DNA from 2 places in the Ochrobactrum sp. PL_is501 genome. Region 1 is predicted to be linked to the other one. Evidence: riboswitches for the same ligand, from Rfam matches in the RefSeq annotation. Region 1 holds a riboswitch; the other holds the start of a gene.

What was found. Region 1 has a riboswitch for FMN ahead of AC0TOF_RS05225 (DMT family transporter). Riboswitches for the same ligand answer to the same signal wherever they lie in the genome.
Region 2: it holds a riboswitch for FMN, as region 1 does, so the genes downstream of both, AC0TOF_RS12470 (6,7-dimethyl-8-ribityllumazine synthase) here and AC0TOF_RS05225 (DMT family transporter) in region 1, are expected to answer to the same signal.

The regions. Positions count from the first base shown of each region.
Region 1 is NZ_JBVPGR010000030.1:43,452-54,772, forward strand. It holds gene AC0TOF_RS05190 (branched-chain amino acid ABC transporter substrate-binding protein) at 1-543, opposite strand, end outside; gene AC0TOF_RS05195 (crotonase/enoyl-CoA hydratase family protein) at 941-1,744, opposite strand; gene AC0TOF_RS05200 (hydroxymethylglutaryl-CoA lyase) at 1,753-2,616, opposite strand; gene AC0TOF_RS05205 (acetyl/propionyl/methylcrotonyl-CoA carboxylase subunit alpha) at 2,618-4,576, opposite strand; gene AC0TOF_RS05210 (carboxyl transferase domain-containing protein) at 4,640-6,247, opposite strand; gene AC0TOF_RS05215 (isovaleryl-CoA dehydrogenase) at 6,247-7,395, opposite strand; gene AC0TOF_RS05220 (acetoacetate--CoA ligase) at 7,584-9,572, opposite strand; FMN riboswitch at 9,812-9,963, shown strand; gene AC0TOF_RS05225 (DMT family transporter) at 10,059-10,970, shown strand; gene AC0TOF_RS05230 (acyltransferase family protein) at 10,989-11,321, opposite strand, start outside.
Region 2 is NZ_JBVPGR010000035.1:235,879-247,199, forward strand. It holds gene AC0TOF_RS12450 (bifunctional diguanylate cyclase/phosphodiesterase) at 1-1,569, shown strand, start outside; gene AC0TOF_RS12455 (hypothetical protein) at 1,964-2,308, shown strand; gene AC0TOF_RS12460 (protein tyrosine phosphatase family protein) at 2,378-2,722, opposite strand; gene fdhD (formate dehydrogenase accessory sulfurtransferase FdhD) at 2,836-3,657, shown strand; gene AC0TOF_RS12470 (6,7-dimethyl-8-ribityllumazine synthase) at 3,677-4,153, opposite strand; FMN riboswitch at 4,230-4,390, opposite strand; gene AC0TOF_RS12475 (ABC transporter substrate-binding protein) at 4,971-6,236, shown strand; gene AC0TOF_RS12480 (carbohydrate ABC transporter permease) at 6,519-7,400, shown strand; gene AC0TOF_RS12485 (carbohydrate ABC transporter permease) at 7,397-8,278, shown strand; gene AC0TOF_RS12490 (ABC transporter ATP-binding protein) at 8,285-9,400, shown strand; gene AC0TOF_RS12495 (DHA2 family efflux MFS transporter permease subunit) at 9,902-11,321, shown strand, end outside.

The DNA.
Region 1 (11,321 bases):
CTTGAAAGCGTCGGCCAGACCCTTGCCGTAAGCACCCTTGTCGTGGATCACGGCAACCTTCTTGTCCTTGAAGTTCTTCAGGACGTAATCGGCCATGACTTCAGCCTGCTGGTCGTCGCGACCGCAGGTGCGGAACACGTTTTCCAGCTTGCGAGCAGTCAGATCAGGACCGGTGGCGGTCGGGGTGACCATCAGCACGCCGTTTTCCGAAAACACGTCGGAAACCGGAATGGCGACGCCGGTCGTGACCGGGCCGACGACGAACTTGACGCCGTCGCCAACGATCTGGTTGGCGGCGGAAACGCCCTGCTTCGGCTCACCGGCATCGTCGGCAAATTTCAGGACGACTTTCTCGCCCTTGATGCCGCCCGCCTTGTTGATGACTTCCACGGCGGTTTCCGCGCCCTTCTTCACCTGATCGCCGAAAGCGGCGACAGGACCCGTCAGCGGTGCAACCACGCCGATGGTGATGTCTGCATAAGCGGCGCTGGCAAAGCCGAGAGTGGCTGCGAAAGCCACGCTGGAAAGAAGTTTCAGGTTCATTCTTTTTCTCCTTTGGTGGGGCGGCGTCCTCCGACGGCCCCGAGACAACCCATGCCGGTCAAATCTCAGCGCATCTGCGCTGCCGAATTGCCGGGCCCTCCCTTTTGTTCATCGCATGATCTCAAAGGGTCGATTTAGAGCGCCAGACGCTCCAAATCATATGCATCAATGCGCATCTTGCCCGAAAACCGTTTCACACGTTTCGGGATGCGCTCAAAAGCACACCACACCGCCGCCTCGAAGAGGCCAGAGCCATAATATTATCCGAAATTGCATCCGCCCTTTCGGAATCATGCTCCAGAACGGGAGCGCGCTTTCATGATATAATAAGAATGCATTTCCGGCTTTCGATTGCAAGCGCCAAGTACCCGCAACTACAACGAAAAACCGCCTCCTCCTAAGTCGTTCCTCCCTCTTTTTTCCATGTCGGTGATCGCTTCGCAAAAAAGGCCGCGATCCCTTCCGCGGCCTCCGGTGTCTCCCATGTATCGGCAAGGCGGGTGAGCGTCATGTCGATCACCGCCTCGTCTATCGGCGCGCCCAGCGCATGGACCAGCCGCTTGGATGCGGCGACGGCTGCGGGCGCGGTGGAAAAGTAAGGTTTTATCTCCTCCTCCACCGCCGCATCGAGACGCTCCACCTCGACCACATCATGCAAAAGGCCGATCCGCCGCCCCTCCCGGGCATCGAACAGCCGCGCCGAGGTGAATGTGCGCAGCGCATTGGCCTGCCCGATACGCGCCACGACATAGGGGCTGATGGTTGCGGGAATAAGCCCGAGCCTTGTCTCTGTCAGGCCAAAACGCGCATCGCAAACGCCAATCGCCGCATCGCACACGCTGATGAGACCGACCCCGCCGCCATAGGCCTGCCCGTTGATGCGCCCGATCAATGGCTTTGGCAGATCGCGCAGCGCTTTCAGCATGAGGGCAAGCTTGCGCGCTTCCTCAATGCGCCGTTCACGCGTGGCCTTGACCTGCTCCTGCATCCAGCCCAGATCGCCGCCCGCGCAAAAGCTCATGCCTGCGCCGGTCAGGATCACGATGCGTATGGCTTCGTTATCGCCCAGATGCAGCGCTGCGGTGGTTAGCTCATCGATCATCAAGCCCGACAGCGCATTGTGCTGTTCGGGCCGGTTCAGCGTGAGCGTGGCCACGCCACGTGGGTCGACCGCAATCTGGATGGTTTCGAAGTCGCTCATAATTGCTCCTAGGCCGCCTTATCCTGACGCAGCGCTTGCGCAAAAAGTGCCGCCGATCTCAGTTTTTGAATATCGAGACCGGTTTCGAAACCAAGATCATGCAGCATTTCAGCGACCAGCACCGTATCGACATTGCCCTTCGCACCCGGCGCGAATGGACAGCCGCCAAGCCCGCCGACGGAAGCATCGAACACGCGCAGGCCCTTCTCCAGACTAACGCGGATATTGTCGAGCGCCCGCCCGCCAGTGTCATGATAATGACCGGCAAGGCTGTGCGCCGGGGCGATGGCCAGCACCGCGTCCAGCATGGCCGCAACCTTGTCCGGCGTGCCGCGCCCGATGGTATCGCCAAGGCTCACCTCGTGACAGCCGAGCGAAAACAGCTGCTCGGTCACATCGGCAACTGCCTGTGGGGTAACCGGCCCGTCATAGGGGCATTCGACCACGCAGCTCACATAGCCGCGAATGGCCAGGCCGTCATTGATCGCGGCACCGATGACAGGCGACAGGCGCTCGATGCTTTCGGCAATCGTGCAATTGATATTGGCTTTGGAAAAGCCTTCCGAGGCGGAAATGAAAACCGCTATTTCGTCGACATTGGCGGCAGCAGCGGCTTCATAGCCCTTCATATTGGGTACCAGAGCCGAATAACGCACGCTGTCGGCGCGCCTGATCCCGGCCATGACTTCCCGGCTATCCGCCAGTTGCGGCACCCATTTGGGGCTGACGAAACTCGTTGCCTCGATGCGCGAATAGCCACACTCGGACAGGCGGTCGATCAATGCGATCTTGTCGGCTGTCGGCACAAAACGCTTTTCGTTTTGCAGGCCGTCACGCGCTGCCATTTCGACGATTTCAACGTGTTCAGCCATGTTACTCCTCCAGCTCGACCAGCAATGCGCCTTCACTGACCTGATCGCCCGCCGTAACGGTTACGGATGCGACCTTGCCGTCGCGCGGCGCCGTCAGTGACAGTTCCATCTTCATTGCTTCCATCGTCACCAGCGGATCGCCCTTGGCGACGCTCGCACCTTCCACGACGGAAACCAGCCGCACCAGCCCCGGCATCGGCGACAGGATGCGGCTTTCGCTCGAGGCATCCTCCTCCGCGCCTATCGACTGCACATGATGAAATATGGTGTCGCGACCTTCGAATTGCACCGTCACATCATGTCCGATGCGCGAGACCGACGCCTCTGATACGCGACCATCGAGGGCGAAACGGACGAGACCGTTTTCATGGGCACGGATTTCCAGTTCGCCGAAAGCAAAGCTGAAACGGTTGCCGCCCCTGGCCGCGAGGTTTATCGTGTGACGCTCGCCGTGATGATCGAGCAGAACCGAGCGCGATGCCTCGCCCCACAGGCGGAACCCGCGCAGGCCAGACCATGGGTCGCCTGTTTCAGGCGCATTCAGGAGATCGAGCGCACCAAGCGCGGCCAGCGCAAAAGCGATATCCGAAGGCTGCTTTTCGGTGAAAAGCGCTGCCGTCTCGCGTCCGATCAGCCCGGTATCGACATCGCCGGTGCGGAAAGCGTCGAGATTGCAGAGCGCTGACAGGAACTGGCGGTTGGTGACCAGCCCTGCAATGCGGGTCTTGCCAAGCGCCGCATCGAGCCGGTTCAGCGCCTCGTCACGCGTTGCGCCATGGCTGATGATCTTGGCGATCATCGGATCGTAGAACGGCGTGATCGTGTCGCCGGTGCGCACGCCGGAATCGACGCGCGCATTTTCCGGCGGGGCAAAGAGCGCAAGCTTGCCGGTCGCGGGCAAAAAATCCCGCACCGGGTCTTCCGCATAAAGCCGCGCCTCAAACGCCCAGCCGTTTATGGAAAGTTCGTCCTGGCGCTTCGGCAGCGCCTCGCCGGTAGCCACGCGCAATTGCCATTCGACCAGATCGAGCCCGGTGATCGCTTCCGTCACCGGATGCTCCACTTGCAGGCGCGTGTTCATTTCCATGAAGAAGAAGCGGTCGGACCGCAGCCCTTCCGACACATCGGCGATGAACTCCACCGTACCCGCGCCGGAGTAACCAATCGCCAGCGCCGCCTTTACCGCCGCCTCGCCCATGGCGGCGCGCATATCCGGCGTCATACCGGGCGCAGGCGCTTCCTCGATCACCTTCTGATGGCGGCGTTGCAGCGAGCAATCGCGCTCGAAAAGATGCACGGCATTGCCGTGCTTGTCGCCAAAAACCTGCACCTCGATATGACGCGGCTTCGCCATGTATTTTTCGACCAGCACCGCGCCATCGCCAAACGAGGCTTCCGCCTCGCGCCGCGCGCTTTCGAGTGCTGCGGCGAAATCGGAAGCCTGATCGACCCGGCGCATGCCCTTGCCGCCGCCGCCCGCCCGCGCCTTGATGAGCACCGGATAGGTGATCCGGTCGGCCTCGCTTTTGAGAAAGGCGCCATCCTGATTGTCACCGTGATAGCCCGGCACGACAGGCACGCCTGCTTTTTCCATCAGCGCCTTGGCGGCATCCTTCAGCCCCATGGCGCGAATGGCTTTGGCCGATGGACCGATGAAGACAAGTCCCGCGGCCTCCACCGCATCCACAAAGCCTGCATTTTCGGAGAGAAAGCCATAGCCCGGATGGATGGCCTCTGCGCCGGTTTCCTTCGCAGCCTTGATGATCGCATCGACATTCAGATAGCTTTGCGCCGAAATGGCCGGGCCGACACGCACCGCCTCGTCGGCCATCTCCATATGCAGCGCATGGGCATCCGCATCGGAATAAATCGCGACCGTGGCAATGCCGAGCTTGCGCGCCGTCCGAATGACCCGGCAGGCGATTTCTCCGCGATTGGCAATCAGTATCTTTTTGAACATCATTCCTGCCCTCGCGGGATGCGGGCGGAAAACCGCTTCACACTTTTCCTCATCCCGCGCCCCTCACATTCTAAACAAGCCGAAACGCGTCGGCTCGACCGGCGCGTTCAGCGTGGCGGAAAGCGACAGGCCCAGCACCTCGCGGCTCTTGCGCGGATCGACAATGCCATCATCCCACAGCCTTGCAGATGCATAGAGCGGGTGGCTCTGGCGCTCGAACATTTCGAGCGTCGGGCGCTTGAATTCCGCCTCTTCTTCCGCCGACCATGTGCCGCCGGTGCGCTCGATCCCATCGCGCTTGACGGTCGCCAGCACACCCGCCGCCTGCTCGCCGCCCATCACGGCGATGCGGCTGTTCGGCCATGTCCACAGGAAGCGCGGCGAGTACGCCCGCCCGGCCATGCCGTAATTGCCCGCGCCATAGGATGCGCCGATCAACATGGTGATCTTCGGCACATTGGCCGTCGCCACCGCCGTCACCAGCTTGGCGCCGTGCTTGGCAATGCCTTCGGCCTCATATTTACGCCCCACCATGAAGCCGGTGATGTTCTGCAAAAACACCAGCGGAATGTTGCGCTGGCAGCAAAGCTCGATGAAATGCGCGCCCTTCAGCGCCGCTTCCGAAAACAAGACCCCATTATTGGCGATGATGCCGACTGGCATGCCGTAGACACTGGCAAAACCGCAGACCAAGGTGGTGCCGAACCGCGCCTTGAACTCATCGAAAACCGAACCATCGACAAGGCGCGCAATCACCTCGCGCACATCATAAGGAATGCGCGTATCGGCCGAGACAACGCCCAGAATTTCTTCCGGGTCGTAAAGCGGCGCGGCGCCATCGCCTCTTGGGATAAACGAACGTTTTTCGCTGTTGAGATTGGCGGCAATCGCGCGCGCGATTTGCAAGGCATGAGCATCGTCATTGGCCAGATGATCGGCGACGCCCGAAAGCCGCGTATGGACATCGCCGCCGCCAAGATCCTCCGCGCTCACCACTTCGCCGGTCGCGGCTTTCACCAAAGGAGGCCCCGCCAGAAAGATGGTGCCCTGATTGCGTACGATCACCGTTTCGTCGCTCATGGCCGGCACATAAGCGCCGCCTGCCGTGCACGATCCCATGACCACGGCGACCTGCGGAATGCCCGCCGCCGACATTTGCGCCTGATTGTAAAAAATGCGCCCGAAATGGTCGCGATCCGGGAAAACCTCATCCTGATTGGGCAGGTTCGCGCCACCGGAATCGACCAGATAGATGCAAGGCAGACGATTTTCGCCTGCAATCTCCTGCGCGCGCAGGTGTTTTTTCACCGTGACCGGATAATAGGTGCCGCCCTTCACCGTCGCATCGTTGCAGACGATCATGCAATCGCGGCCCGACACGCGCCCGATGCCGGTGATGATGCCGCCGGACGGTGCTGCCCCGCCATACATGCCATGGCCGGCCGTTAGCCCCACTTCCAGAAAGGGCGAACCCGGATCGAGCAACTGCGAGACACGCTCACGCGGCAGCAGTTTTCCGCGCGAAACATGGCGTTCACGCGCCTTCTCGCCGCCGCCATCCAGCGCAATACGGGCAGCATCGCCCACCACGTCGATAGCCGCCAGCATTGCCTTGCGGTTGGCCTCGAAGCTGGCGCTGCGCGTCGAGATTTCCGATTTCAGGACCGCCATCAACGGGTCTCCTGAAAGAGTTCCCGTCCGATCAGCATGCGCCGGATTTCCGATGTGCCTGCGCCGATTTCATAAAGCTTGGCGTCACGCAACAGGCGTCCGGTCGGGTAGTCGTTTATATAACCATTGCCGCCCAGCGCCTGTATCGCCTGCAAGGCCATCTGGGTGGCGTTTTCCGCCGTATAGAGAATGCAGCCCGCCGCATCCTTGCGCGTCGTCTCGCCCCGGTCGCAGGCTGCTGCTACCGCATAGGTATAGGCGCGCGAGGCGTTGAAGATCACATACATGTCGGCAAGCTTGCCCTGCATGAGCTGGAACTCGCCAATAGGCTGATCGAACTGCTTGCGCTCATGCACATAGGGCACCACGACATCGAGACAGGCCGCCATGATGCCGAGCGGACCGCCCGCCAGCACCACGCGCTCGTAGTCAAGGCCGGACATCAGCACATTGACGCCCTTGCCCTCGGTTCCAAGCAGGTTTTCGGCTGGCACTTCGCAATCCTGAAACACCAGTTCACAGGTGTTGGAGCCGCGCATGCCGAGCTTGTCGAGTTTTTGCGCGGTCGAAAACCCTTTGAAGCCTTTTTCGACGATGAAGGCGCTGATGCCGCGTGGGCCTGCCGCCGGATCGGTCTTGGCATAGACCACCAGTACGTCGGCATCGGGGCCATTGGTGATCCACATCTTGTTGCCGTTGAGAACATAGCGGTCGCCCCGCTTTTGCGCCTCAAGCTTCATCGACACGACGTCGGAACCGGCCCCCGGCTCGGACATGGCCAGCGCGCCGACATGCTCGCCGGAAATAAGCTTCGGCAGATATTTTGCGCGCTGTGCGGGCGAACCATTGCGGGTGATCTGATTGACGCAGAGATTGGAATGCGCGCCATAGCTCAGCCCAATGGAGGCGGAAGCGCGGCTGATCTCCTCCATCGCGATGCAATGCGCCAGATAGCCCATGCCAGCACCGCCATAGTCTTCTGGCGCGGTAATACCGAGCACGCCAAGCTCACCCAGTTCACGCCAAAGATGCATGGGAAATGCGTTATTGCGGTCGGTTTCGGCGGCAAGCGGCGCAATGCGCTCGTCCGCGAAACGGCGCACCGTATCGCGAAGGGCTTCGATCTCCTCGCCAAGACCGAAGTTTATGCCCCCATTTTGGCCCAAAGCAAACATACTCGTCCTCCACAAGTTCTGCCCGGCGACCATCTTTTACCAAGATGGCTTATGTTGAAGGCAGAGTGTCCCGTGGCGGTCAAATAGGCAATGGGGTTGCGCGGCGTTCTGTGGCTATTTATTGCCGCTTGACGAAATTTTATTTCGCGATGTTTTGAGCATCAGTTTTCCTGAAGTTCTGCCAGATCGCGATAAAGCTCCAGTGCTTGCGGGTTGGCCAGCGCCTCGCGGTTCTTCACCTCGCGTCCATGCACAATGTCGCGCACGGCCAGTTCCACGATCTTTCCCGACTTGGTGCGCGGAATATCCGATACGGCAACGATCTTTGCAGGCACATGACGCGGCGTCGCGCCGGTGCGGATTTTGGCCTTGATGCGCGCCTTGAGATCATCGTCCAGCGCGACACCTTCGGCAAGCCGCACGAACAGCACCACACGCACATCATTGTCCCAATCCTGCCCGATGCACAGCGCCTCGGCCACTTCCGGCATCTGCTCGACCTGATTGTAGATCTCCGCCGTGCCGATGCGCACGCCGCCCGGATTGAGCGTGGCATCCGAACGCCCATGAATGACGATGCCGTCATGCCCGGTCCATTCGGCAAAATCGCCATGGCACCAGATATTGTCGAAGCGCTCGAAATAAGCCGCCTGATATTTTGCGTCGCCCGGATCGTTCCAGAATTGCAACGGCATGCAGGGGAAAGCCTTCGTGCAGACGAGTTCGCCCTTTTGCCCGCGCACCGGCTTGCCGTCATCATCCCAGACATCGACGGCCATGCCAAGGCCCGCGCCTTGAATCTCGCCCTGCCAGACCGGCTCGGTCGGCACGCCCAGAACGAAGCAGGAGACAATATCCGTGCCGCCGGAAATCGAGGCGAGATGCACATCCGGCTTGATCGCTTCGTAAACGAAAGCAAAACCTTCCGGCGACAAGGGCGAACCGGTGGACGAAATCGTGCGCAGCGCCGACAGATCATGCACCTGCCCCGGTTTCAGCCCGGCTTTCAGCACTGCATCGATGAATTTCGCCGAAGTGCCGAAATAGGTCATGCCTTCGGCCTGCGCATAGTCGAACAGCGCATTGCCATCGGGATAGAAGGGCGAACCGTCATAAAGCAAAAGCGTTGCGCCGGAGGCAATGCCTGACGCCAGCCAGTTCCACATCATCCAGCCGCAGGTGGTGAAATAGAAAAAACGGTCGCCCTCGCGTAAGTCCGCATGAAGGCTGTGTTCCTTCAAATGCTGCAACAGCACGCCGCCCGCCCGATGCACGATGCATTTCGGAATGCCCGTCGTGCCCGAGGAAAACAGGATATAGAGCGGGTGATCGAAAGGCAGTCGGGTGAACTCGACGTCTTTCGCCCGGAACGGCTCAAGGGCCGCATCGAGCGCAATAGCCTTTTCCGCCTTGTCGGCGACAGCGTCCGCTTCACCCAGATAGGTGACGATGACAGCCCGCTTCAACCCCGGCAGTTTTGCCGTCACTTCGGCAACCTTGTCGGCCACGTCGATGCGCTTGCCGTTATACCAGTAGCCGTCGCAGGCGAAGAAGAGCTTCGGCTCTATCTGGCCGAAACGATCCAGCACGCCTTGCACACCAAAATCCGGCGAACAGGATGACCAGACCGCGCCAATCGAGCTTGCCGCCAGCATCAGCGCCACCGCTTCCGGCATATTGGGCATCATGCCCGCTACACGGTCGCCGGGTTGTACGCCTTCGGTCAGCATGAATTGCTGGAGTTTGGAGACCAGCGCGTGGAGATCGTCCCATGTCAGGCGGCGCTCGACCTTGTCCTCTCCGCGAAAGACAATCGCCTCGCCATCGCCTTTGTAACGCAAAAGATTCTCGGCGAAATTGAGCTTCGCCTGCGGAAAGAACCGCGCCTCGCGCATATGACCTTCATCGATCAGCGCCTTGCCGCCGCGGTCGCCGATGACGTCGCAAAAATCCCAGATGAGCGTCCAGAATCCGGCACGATCCTCCACCGACCAGCGATGCAGCGCGGCATAATCCGGCAGGCTGAGGCCCGACCGCTGTTCGGCGCGAATGCGGAACTGCTCCAGATTGCTGGCGGCGATGCGCCCCGCATCCGGCTGCCACAGGGGGCGGTCATGCGAAAACTGCGTGGGGACTGCGTTGGTGCTCATCATTCCTCCCAGAACCAGGCGGAGCCGGACCCTCACCCGATCAACTCCGTCACGGATTTCTAAAAGAGAGTTTCCGATCCGTCCATGCTTTTCCATGGCATGGCACTCAAGGGCGCAGCAAAAGGCATCAGGGCGCATCATTGCCGCACGAGCAGTGAGTATCTTGCCTTGCGAAAAAACGGGGCCTATTTATTGCCAGCATCGGATGCAACTTCATGCCATCCGGTGCAAAAGAAATATCCAGTTCTCAGGGCGGGGTGAAATTCCCCACCGGCGGTAACGGGTGAAACACCCGAAGCCCGCGAGCGCCTGACACGAAAACGTATCAGGGTCAGCAGATTCGGTGCAAATCCGAAGCCGACGGTCATAGTCCGGATGAGAGAGAACGAGGTTGGAATCATGCCTGGCTGGACGGCTTACCGTCTTCGTCCTGCAGTTTTTCTTCCCGTACCCTGAGGTAGCAGGCTTGAAAAAGGGAAGAAACCGTTGAGCCAACTTGCCTCTGCCCCAACTTTGAAACCCACCGTGCGCGGCGCGGCGCTGATGGTCGCGGCCTGTTCGGCCTATGCCGCAGTCAATGTCGCCACCCAATGGGCTGGAACGCGCACCGGCATTCCATCGGTCATCATTGCCTTCTGGCAATATGTGATCGCCCTGGTGCTGACATTGCCCCTGCTCATTCGCGATGGCGCAAGGGCCTTGCGCACCAGCCGCCTCGGCTTCCACGTCGTGCGTGTCGCACTGGCCGCCGCTGGCGTGCAGGTATGGATTTACGCGCTGGCCCACGTGCCGATCTGGCAGGTGGTTGCGCTATCCATGACATCACCCTTCTTCGTCATTCTGTGCGCGCGGCTGTTTCTGCGGGAAAAGGTGACACCGGCGCGCCTGCTCACCACCTTCGCCGGATTTGTCGGCGCGCTGATCATCATCGCGCCGTGGTCGGATTCCTATACGGTCTACTCGCTGCTGCCGATCCTCGCCGCAGCGCTCTGGGCCGGCTATTCGGTGATGACCAAATATCTGACCCGTTTTGAAAAGCCCGCCAGCATTTCGGCCTATATGCTGGTGCTGCTCACCCCCATCAATGCGGCGCTCTGGCTGGCATCGGGCCTCAGCATGTCGGCAATCACCGCACCCGGCGTCGAGATCTGGTCCATATTGATCGTCATCGGCGCTTTCACTGCCCTGGCGCAATATTTCCAGATTGCCGCCTATTCGATCGCGGATGCGGTTTATCTGCAGCCGTTCGACGATCTGCGACTGCCGATCAATGTTGTTTTCGGCTGGATCGTGTTTGCCGCCACGCCCGGCATCAACTTCTGGCCGGGAGCGGCCCTCATCGTCGGTGCATCGCTCTATCTGATGCGGCAGGATAGCGGCACGACGCGCACCGCCTGACCGACCCTGCAGGGCTGTCTATCGAACGACAGGCAGGCAGCCCTGCGTGGTTTCGGCAGAGCCGCGCTCGTATCTGCCGAGCCAGGTGTCAATTCTTTTCACCAGCCAGCGGTGAAGCGGATTCTCGAACAGGTGATAGGCGGCGGCCGCAATCAATACGCTGGCAACAGCAGCCCCACAAATGACCAGAACCGCGCCCGCCGTCGTGCCACCCCACCGATCCGCAGTCAACTTGAAGAAAATCATGCCCACTAACGGATGCAGAATGAATATGCCAAAGCTGTAACGGGAAAGCTTCGTGAATCCTCGCCATTGCAGCGGGGTGTAGATGCCCTGACTGGACGCGGCATA
Region 2 (11,321 bases), on a different contig from region 1:
GAGATGAACGACCGTTTTTCCGATCTCATGCGGCGCAGCGAAAAGGCACTCCTGGGTGTTGCTCCCGATAAGCTGTTGCTGGCGGCTGATGGACTTCCTGTCTGTGCTTCCCGCCAGGATGCAATCGAAGCCGCGCCGCGATTCCCAAATGACGAGCGCATCTTTGAATTGGCGGTTCATACGATTGAGTATCAGGGGCGCCCTTGCGAGGTGCTTGCTGTGCGGGACCTTACTGAAAAGCGCACGGCCCAGCGCCAGATCGAGTATATGGCGCGGCATGATGCGCTGACCGATTTACCCAATCGTGTGTTTCTCGAGGAACGGCTTGCGAATGCCGTCGCGCGTCGCAATCGCGAACCTTTTGCCGTGCTGGCGCTTGATCTGGACCGGTTCAAGGCTGTGAACGACATTTTCGGCCATGCCGAAGGTGACCGGGTATTGAAGACGGTCTCCAGCATTCTGAAACGCTGCATCAACGGTATAGATACGGCCGCACGTATTGGCGGTGACGAGTTCATTATTCTGCAGGTTGGTGTACCCCAGCCCAGAGGTGCGCGGAAACTGAGTGAGAAGATACTGGAAACTTTTCGGTCAGAACTGAATACAGTACTCGATCCAACTGCTGTCGGTGTCAGCATTGGCGTTGCTCTATATCCGAATGACGGCAAGGATGCAGCAGCCCTCCGGCATGCTGCAGACGTTGCGCTTTATCGAGCGAAGACGGAAGGGCGCGGTTTGGTGGCATTCTATTCGCCGGAAATGGATCGTGAGATAAGCGAACGTCGCCAGATGGAGGCTGATTTGCGCCATGCCATGCTTCGTGGCCAGATCAGTATTGCATATCAACCTTTGTTTGCCACCGCCGATGGACGTTGCACGGGCTACGAGGCGCTTGTTCGCTGGAACCATCCCGAACGTGGTCAGATACCACCGGAAGTTTTCATTCCTATCGCGGAGGAAACCGGAGCAATCGTTGCTCTGGGCGAGTGGGTTTTGCGTGAATCTTGCCGCACAGCTGCCGGATGGGAGAAGCATCTGACTATCGCGGTCAACCTGTCACCCGTGCAGTTTCGTCTGATCAGTCTGCCGGATACTGTCAGTTCGATCATCACAGAAACCGGCCTTGATCCGACGAGACTGGAGTTGGAGATAACAGAATCCGCTCTGATGAAGGATCGATCGACGACACTTGAACTGCTGCGCCGCATGAAGAAATCAGGCGTCCGTGTTGTTATGGACGATTTCGGTACCGGCTATTCGTCACTCAGCAATCTTCAAAGTTTCCCATTCGACAAAATCAAGATCGACCGCAGTTTTATTACCAGCATGGAAACGGACGTCAGTGCGAGAGCCATTGTCCGAGCCATCGTCGGGCTGGGGCGCAGCCTGGACCTGCCGGTGGTGGCAGAAGGGATAGAAACCTTCGACCAGCATCGCATGGTAATTGAAGAGGGTTGTGAACAGGTTCAGGGTTTTCTGTTCGGACGTCCTGCAAATGCACCAGCTTCCGTAGACCCATCGGCGGTAATCTTATCGCAAAAGGGCGGCGAACAAGTAAAAGCTGTCTAATAGCGTGTGCTTGTGAATAATTGCGAATTCTGGAGGGCTTCCAGAAGCGGTTTTTCTCTGCCGAATTGTTACAAAGCTGTTACCCTGCGTGGTCGCACATGCAACATTGCGTCCAAAAACCAGCAGCGTGGAACCACAAATTCCTCAATCTCTCGAAGGGCTTGCGAGGTGCCTGATCCGTCGGGGCACTTAAAATAGAGCAATGTTTTCAACACGATATTTCGCGTGATCGCAATAATAAGTGAATTTATCCGAAGGAGCTTTCCGTGCTTGTAACACGTTGCGGCCACAAAGCGAAAGCTGAATAGGACGAACAGTAACAGTACTCGGATCGCAAGATAAATCCGTAACGGGTTTCTTCGTACGAATGTTGGTTAAGTGGATGATGGAAACGATGCTTACTTCGCAACAATGGCTTCCGGTCGAGTTGCTCAATATCGGCCTGGCCGCGGCTCTTTTTTTCGCCTGCCTTGTTCACTCGTTGTGGAAAGCCGTCTTTGACGAACTCAATCCGGTATTCTGGCGTCGCACGGCTGCTCTGCTCTGGGCGGGTATTTTTATCGTGGCGCTCAGCGGCGGGATTGAAAGCTTTAACTGGCCACAGGCCATTGGCTGGCTTCTCGTTCTTGGCGGTGTTGTCGCGACGGTGGCGCGCACCGGCATGAGCTATTATCGTCAATATTGCGCCCACACATCGCGTGCGGTTCATTCGGGCCGAGCCCGGCTTTCAGGACGATGATTGCCATGTTTGCAAAGACTGTAGAAATGCCTTTGCGGCTTCACCGTCCTCATAGCCTGCGCTCGTTCTTTATCCGCGCCTTTGCTGCTGTACGATCCCGTAAATATTCGTAGAGCGTGCACCCGATCGGCAGTAGCCAAGAATTGGTCCTTCGGCTTCATCCAGTGCTGCTGCCATCGCATCTACATCTTCCTGCGTCAGCTGTCCGCCGATAACCGGGATATAGTAGGTTGCCAAGCCAGCCTTTTCTGCAACGCGTGCAATCTCGGCGAACTCGGGCTGATCTGGCCCGCCTTCATGATCGGGCCGATTGCAGATGATTGTGCGAAAACCCTCCGCCGCGATGTCGCGCACGTCGTCAGGTTCGATCTGGCCTGAAACCGAGTAATTATCGTCTATCTGCCGAATATCCATCTCTTCCTCGCTTGCCCCGAACCGTGGGGCTTGTTTGGTGGCACCTTACATAAAAGCTGATTTCGTGCCACATGAAACTGTTGGGTTCATGACGCGTGACGGACGAGAATGAGATGATGATCCAGACGACAAGCCGAAAGGTGCCGTATCTCGCGCATCGCGCGTCGGGCTTCAATGAAAGCATGCGCACAGTGCCGGAAGAGGTGCCGGTGGCTATAAGTTACAATGGCTCGACACAGGCCGTTATGATGGCGACGCCGGACGATCTTGAAGACTTTGCCATCGGTTTCACTCTGACTGAAAATATCGTTGATCATATTTCCGAGATCGAAGCGGTTGAGGCTGTTGCCTTTGAAAAGGGCATAGACATTCAGATCAGACTGGCCGAACCACAGGAGCAGCGGCTTGCTGCAAGGCGCAGGTTTATGGCGGGACCCGTAGGTTGTGGGTTGTGCGGCATAGATTCGATCGAACATGCGTTGCGACCGCTAAACGTTTTGAAAAATGCGGAAAGGCGGTTTACGGCAGGAGAAGTGCGAGCGGCTATAGCTTCGCTCGCGGAAGGGCAGCGACTGAATGCAGAAACCAGAGCCGTTCATGCGGCTGGATTTTATACACCGGAAAACGGACTCGTCGCGGTCCGCGAAGACGTCGGACGTCATAATGCGCTCGACAAACTTGTTGGCGCAGTTTCCCGCACGAATGTTAAACCGGCGATAGGAATTGTAGCCATTACAAGCCGTGTATCGGTGGAGATGGTGCAAAAGGCTGTGCTATTCGGCGTGCCGGTTCTGGCCGCCATTTCGGCACCGACCGCACTGGCCATTCGGACGGCGGAGGACGCTGGCCTGACGCTTATTGCGTTGGTTCGAGGCGATGATTTCGATATTTATACCCATCCGCATTCTATCGTGAAGCCTGACCGGCCTTTTTAGGTGCCGGTCAGGCCAGCACTTATACGAGCGCGTTAATGCGGCTGCGTTCGCCGACAATCTGCAAAGCGGCATGGGCTGCTTCCACGCCTTTCACCTTGAAATGTGCATGGAAGAAATCACGATGCTCTTTGCTTTCATGGAAATGATGCGGTGTCAGGACAACGCTGAGAATTGGAACTTCGGTCTCAAGACCAACCTGCATCATGCCGTTGATAACCGCAGTTGCGACAAAATCGTGCCGGTATATACCACCATCCACGACGAAGGCCGCACCGACTATCGCAGCGAATTGCCCGGTTTTGGCCAAGGTTTTGGCGTGGAGCGGAATTTCATACGCCCCGGGAACATCGAAGATTTCGACTTCTACGTTGGCGCCGGCCTTTGCTGACAGTTCTTCGATAAAACTCTTGCGGGCTTCATCGACAATATCGGCGTGCCAACGAGCCTGAACGAATGCAATTTTGAAGGAAGTCTTGTTCGGATAGCTCTGGTTCATAGGTTCCTCACGAAACTAGAATCAGGGCGCACAAAAGAACGCTAGACGGCACCGAAATGGCACAATCCTGGCGATCAATTGCTCTCTTCCATCCGGACTTTAACCGTCGGCTCCGGCATTTCACCGGATCTGCTGACCCTGAATTGAAGCCGAATCGACCCCTATCAGGCGCTCGCGGGCTTAAAGCTTTTGCTTCATACCGCCGGTGGGGAGTTTCACCCCGCCCCGAGAACAAACCCGCACACTATTATGCGAGCGGCGCGAACTTATGCCCTTGTCGATGGCTTGTCCAGTAGGAGAGGAGGGAATTTCTACGGCCGCTGCCACCTTTGAAGTTCACTGCATCAGAACCATGTAAATAACCGTCTTTCAAAGGGTAACCCATTCTTTTCCAATGGTTTTTGAGACTGTTGGTTCTACTTGTAGTTTTAATCGATTGGGCTTCTCCCGTTTTGTCGGATAGGAACTATTGACAGGCTGGGAGGGTTGGGGCCTATCCTACGTGCCATACCTTGTCTGGAGGATATTTCGCATTCATAAAAGACAACGTTGTCAATTGGGGCGAGGCGGCGTAAGAGTGAGGTGGAGGATTTCAGGAAAAACGCCGTCAAAGGATGGTCGGGGCGCAGGTGAAAGCGGGAGCTTTCGCATCATATTGCGGCAGTGACTAACAGAAAGAGGCTGTGTGGTGCAGTCGGTTTCTGGTCCGCACCGAGGAGGTGCGGATAGGAATGACGAAGCGGATTATTGCGCATAAGCAGAGGCTTGGCCGAGTATCCGATAGTTTTAGTTTCGTTTGTTTCTACGGGAGGTAGACATGCATAAACTTTTGAAGCTTGCTGCGATGGGTACGGCCGCCTGTGCCTTGCTCGCCGGAATGGCGCCTGTTGCTAATGCACAGGACAAGCAGAATGTCGAAGTTCTGCACTGGTGGACGGCTGGCGGTGAAGCTGCCGCACTTGATGTTCTCAAGAAGGACCTTGAAAAAAAGGGCATCAGCTGGACTGATATGCCGGTTGCTGGCGGCGGCGGTACAGAAGCCATGACGGTATTGCGCGCGCGCGTTACGGCGGGCAATGCGCCGACGGCAGTGCAGATGCTCGGCTTCGACATTCGTGACTGGGCAGAGCAGGGGGCTCTTGGCAACCTCGATGAGATCGCTACCAAGGAAGGTTGGGAAAAGGTTATCCCGGCCCCCTTGCAGGAATTTGCCAAGTATGACGGTCACTGGATCGCGGCTCCCGTCAATGTTCACTCCACAAACTGGATGTGGATCAATAAGGCAGCGCTCGAGAAGGCTGGCGGTAAGGAGCCAACCAATTGGGACGAATTGATCGCTTTGCTCGACAAGTTCAAGGAACAGGGGATCACTCCGGTCGCTCATGGCGGGCAGCCATGGCAGGACGCCACGATCTTTGACGCCGTCGTGCTCTCCTTCGGCACTGATTTTTACAAGAAAGCCTTCGTCGACCTTGATCCCGATACGCTCGGCAGTGATACGATGAAGCAGGCTTTCGATCGTATGACGAAGCTGCGCTCCTATGTTGATGACAATTTCTCCGGTCGGGATTGGAATCTTGCTTCGGCGATGGTTATCGAAGGCAAGGCCGGTCTCCAGTTTATGGGCGACTGGGCAAAGGGCGAGTTCATCAAGGCTGGCAAGAAGCCGGGTGAAGATTTTGTCTGCATGCGCTACCCGGGTACGCAGGGCGCAATCACATTCAATTCCGATATGTTTGCTATGTTCAAGGTCTCGGAAGACAAGGTTCCGGCTCAGCTTGAAATGGCATCGGCGATTGAGAGCCCGGCTTTCCAGTCGGCATTCAATGTGGTGAAGGGATCGGCTCCAGCGCGTACCGATGTGCCCGATACGGACTTTGATGCTTGTGGCAAGAAAGCTATCGCTGACGAAAAGGAAGCGAGTGAAAAGGGTACGATGCTGGGCTCAATGGCACATGGCTATGCCAACCCGGCAGCTGTCAAGAACGCTATCTATGATGTCGTAACCCGTCAGTTCAACGGTCAGCTTTCTTCGGAAGATGCCGTCAAGGAACTGGTATCGGCTGTTGAAGCTGCGAAATAACCGCAGAGAGGCGTCCAGGAAACCTTCTGGACGCCTCGTATCTCAAGCACTTCGGATATTGGCCACATATTTGAAGGTGACGACGATTGCAGCCAGAAATCAAAACAACAATTGCATGATGAAGCTCTGCATGTTTCCATCGGAAATTGCAGCGGATTGAACTTCTTAGGTGCATTCGGCCCGTATCTGGCTGAGGCGCCAGAATGCCCATCAAACTGATGTCTGGAGCCGCGTCTTATATTGGACGTAGAGCCCCAACTGCGCAAACAGGGTGACGCAAATATGCAGCGTAACAGCCGATTACAGGAACTGGTGCCAAAGCTGGTGCTGGGTCCGAGCTTTCTCATAGTGCTGGTGTTCGTCTACGGTTTCATCATCTATACCGGCGTTCTCTCGCTCACCAACAGCCGAATGCTGCCATCCTATGGCTTCGTCGGACTCGCGAATTACACCAAACTCTGGGCCTTGCCCCATTGGTGGCGGGCAATCACCAATCTGGCAATCTTTGCGTCGCTTTATATTATTATCTGCTCGGTTATCGGACTTTCTCTTGCGATCCTTCTTGATCAGAAAATCCGCGGCGAAGGTGTTCTGCGTCCAATTTATCTCTATCCAATGGCACTGTCTTTCATCGTGACCGGAACGGCATGGAAGTGGTTTCTCGATCCCGGAATTGGTCTGGAAAACACAATGCATCTATGGGGTTGGGAGAGTTTCTCGTTCAACTGGATCAAGAGCAACACGATGGCAATCTACTGTCTGGTTATTGCCGCCGTATGGCAATCATCCGGGTTCGTGATGGCGATGTTTCTGGCAGGATTGCGCGGTGTCGACAACGAGATCATCAAGGCAGCCCAAATTGACGGCGCTTCAACGGGCACCATCTATCGCCGCATCATCATTCCGTTGATGCGCCCGGTTTTCCTGTCAGCGTTCGTGGTTCTCGCTCATCTGGCGATCAAGGCCTATGATCTGGTGATCGCATTGACCGGTGGTGGACCGGGTCAGGCTACGGAATTGCCTGCGACCTTCATGTATTCCTATACATTCACCCGGAACCAGATGGGTATCGGTGCTTCATCGGCAATCATCATGCTGGTGATGATCTTCTCGATCATCATTCCCTATCTTTATTCGGAAATTCGCGGAGGGTCGCGGTCATGAGCGCCCAGTCGCAAGACAATGCCATCAGCAGCGGAAAGCTGACACGCGCGCTGATCTACACGGCACTGCTGATCTTTGCATTCTACTATCTGCTGCCGCTCTATGTGATGCTGGTCAACTCCTTCAAACCCCTTGATGAAATCCGTCAGGGCGGCATGTTGAATCTGCCACAGCAATGGACCATCGAGCCATGGCTGTCCGCGTGGTCGACGGCGCAGATCGGCGTACAGCCAACCGGCCTGAAGCCGTTCTTTATCAACTCAATCCTGATGGTCGTTCCAGCCGTTGCGATCTCGACCATCGTCGGCGCTTTAAACGGTTATGTGCTGACCAAATGGCAGTTCCGCGGATCGAATATCTTTTTCGGCCTGTTGCTGTTGTCGTGCTTCATTCCGTTCCAGATCGTGCTCATTCCGATGGCGCGCGTACTTGGTTTTCTAGGAATCGCAGGCACGATCTGGGGGCTGATCCTCGTGCATGTGGTCTATGGTATCGGTTTCACGACGCTTTATTTCCGTAACTATTACGAGGCTTTTCCGACGGAATTGGTTCGGGCAGCCCAGATCGATGGGGCGAGCTTCTTCCAGATATTCTGGCGAATTTTGCTGCCGTCGTCGGGGCCGATCATCGTGGTGTCCGTGATCTGGCAGTTTACCAATATCTGGAACGACTTTCTGTTCGGCGCTTCTTTCTCGGGCGCGAATTCAACACCGATGACGGTAGCGCTCAACAATCTCGTTTCCTCCTCCACCGGCGTCAAGGAGTACAATGTTCACTTCGCAGGTGCCATATTGGCGGCCCTGCCGACGCTGATCGTTTACATTGTTTCTGGCCGCTATTTTGTTCGTGGCCTGATGTCCGGTGCCGTTAAGGGATAAGTTGCAATGTCTTTTCTGAAAATTTCCGATCTCTATAAGTCCTACGGCAATGTTTCGGTTTTGAAGAATATCAATATCGAGATTGACGAGGGCGGCTTTCTCGTCCTCGTCGGCCCGTCCGGCTGTGGCAAGTCAACATTGCTGAATACTATCGCCGGGCTTGAACCAATCACGTCTGGCGATATCGCCATCAATGGCAAGTCGGTTTCCGGTTTGCATCCATCCCAGCGCGATATTGCAATGGTTTTTCAGTCCTATGCGCTTTATCCAAATATGACTGTTGCCGGAAACATCGCTTTCGGCATGGAAATTCGTAAAGTTCCAAAGGCCGAACGTGACAAGGCCATTCAGGAAGTTGCCGATATTCTGCAGATCGGCCACCTGCTGGATCGCAAGCCGAGCCAGCTTTCCGGTGGTCAACGTCAGCGCGTGGCAATGGGTCGTGCTTTGGTGCGCAATCCTCAGGTCTTCCTGTTCGATGAGCCGCTTTCCAATCTTGACGCCAAATTACGCGTCGATATGCGCACCGAAATAAAGCGGCTGCACAGCCGGATGAAAACGACAATCGTTTACGTAACTCACGACCAGATCGAGGCGATGACGCTCGCGACCAAGATCGCTGTTCTCAAGGACGGCGTCTTGCAGCAGTTTGGCACGCCAGCAGAAATCTATAATAATCCGTCCAATATGTTCGTTGCAGATTTCATGGGATCTCCTGCCATGAACCTATTGACGGTGCGAGTCGAAAAGAACGGTTCGAGCTATGCGATTAATCTCGTGCGCGGTGACGGCGAGCCGCTCAAACTACCGTTGAAAGTCGCCCCTCAGGGGCTCGGTGCATATGATGGCAAGGATATCGTGTTCGGCATCCGCCCCGAGGCGCTGACCGATCCAGATGGAGCCGATCGTAACGCCGATGCCGTGGTGGAAGGCGATTGCCTGATTGATGTTGTCGAGCCTGCCGGGTCGGACACGTTTGCGGTCACGCGCCTGGGCGGCAAGCATGTTGTGGCGCGTCTGCGTGCCGACGCCCGCATCGCTGCAGGACAACCGGCGAGGCTTGCTTTCAACCTGGACAAGTCTGTTTTCTTTGACCCAGGCAGCCAAAGTCGAATTCTCTGACATCAAACGAGACTCCAAAAGGAAAAGAGCGCTTCCATTGAATTGGAAACGCTCTTTTTCATGCATGCCTGGAGGGCAAAAAACTTTTTCAGGGGCGCGTTAACGCAGGAAGTCGAGTCCTAGCAGCCCTACTGCAAGTGCAGTGTTGAGTGAAATGATCATCATGCCATAGACAATGGCGGTTCTTGTAATATCGTTCATTTCCTACCTCCTTGAACCGGAGCGGTGCCCGCGCGGTTCGAAGTCTCGTGAAACTGTAACGAAATGTAACAAGCTGTTACGGGAAGCGCAACCCCGATTTACGCAAATGTGAACGAGTGAAATCTTGCGTGAGATATTTGGCCCATTTGCGCGAAAGCGGCCTGATCGAACTGAACCGGCGAGAAATCGCCGATTTTATGCATATTCACTGCAATGTGACGCCGTTTCGGCTAGCAATAATCAGCTTGGCGCTACATAGGATGGTCAGATCTTTCATATCCGTTGTATCGGAATATTATCGTGAATCGCATCATTCCGCTTGTATTGGCCATAGCCCTTTTCATGGAGCAGATGGATTCGAACGTCATCTCGACCTCGCTTCCCGCTATAGCCGCCGATATCGGCACAAGCCCCATTGCGCTCAAGTTGGCGCTGACGGCTTACCTTGTTGCTCTTGCGGTGTTTATTCCGGTCAGCGGCTGGATGGCGGATCGCTTCGGAGCCAAGAATGTCTTCCGCGCGGCAATAGCGGTATTCGTGGTGGGTTCTGTTGCCTGTGCCGCATCGAATTCATTGGCCTCTTTCGTTGTTGCACGGTTTTTGCAGGGGATGGGCGGTGCGATGATGACGCCGGTTGGGCGTCTTGTGCTTATCCGTTCCACCCCACGTAGCGAGCTTGTATCAGCCATGGCCTGGCTTACGATCCCGGCAATGGTTGGGCCGTTGGTCGGGCCGCCTGTAGGCGGTTTCATAACCACCTTCCTTACCTGGCATTGGATTTTCCTGATTAACGTGCCGATTGGCGTCGTCGGCATCTGGTTCGCAACGCGCTTTCTGCCAGACACTGACGAGCGCATTGTGAAGCGCCTCGATTGGACGGGCTTCTTTCTTTCAGGTATTGCGATGTCAGGCGTCGTTTTCGGGCTGTCAGTCGTCAGCCTTCCGGCCTTGCCACCTGCGGTAGGGTTCACAACCCTTGCTATCGGTATTGTCTGTACAGTCCTTTATCTTCAACATGCCAAGAGGGTCGATGATCCTCTGCTAAACCTGAAGCTTTTCGATAACCAGGTTTTCCGTTCTGCGGTTGTTGGTGGCAGCATTTTCCGGTTCGGGATCGGCGCTATTCCGTTTCTGCTGCCATTAATGTTTCAGCTTGGTTTCGGGCTCACGCCTTTTCAATCCGGTATGATGACTTTCGTGTCGGCGATTGGTGCAATCAGCATGAAGTTCGGTGCAAAGCGCATTTTCGTTCGCGTCGGCTTCCGGCGTGCGCTGATGGCAGGTTCGCTGATTTCGGCCTGCTTTATTGCGGTCAATGGCCTGTTCACGCCAACAACGCCATACTGGATCATTATCGGGTTTCTGCTTGTGGGTGGCTTTGCGCGCTCATTGTTTTTCACCGGCGTCAACGCGCTGGCTTTTGCCGAAATCCCCGATGAAAAGACCAGTCAGGCGACGCCTATTACAGCCGTGGCCCAACAGGTTTCTATTGCTATTGGCGTCGCTCTGGCAGGCGGTATTTTGGAAATCAGCACATCCCTACGTGGAGCCCACCTTGAATTGGTGGACTTCCACATGGGCTTTTATGTAGTTGCTGCTGTTTCGGCCTTGGCCTTTTTTTGGTTTGCGCGGCTTGCACCGGATGCGGGCAAGGAATTGGCGGCACCAACCGTTGTCAAACACTCCAGCAAGGAGCGCGCGGCTGTGGACGCTGCGAACG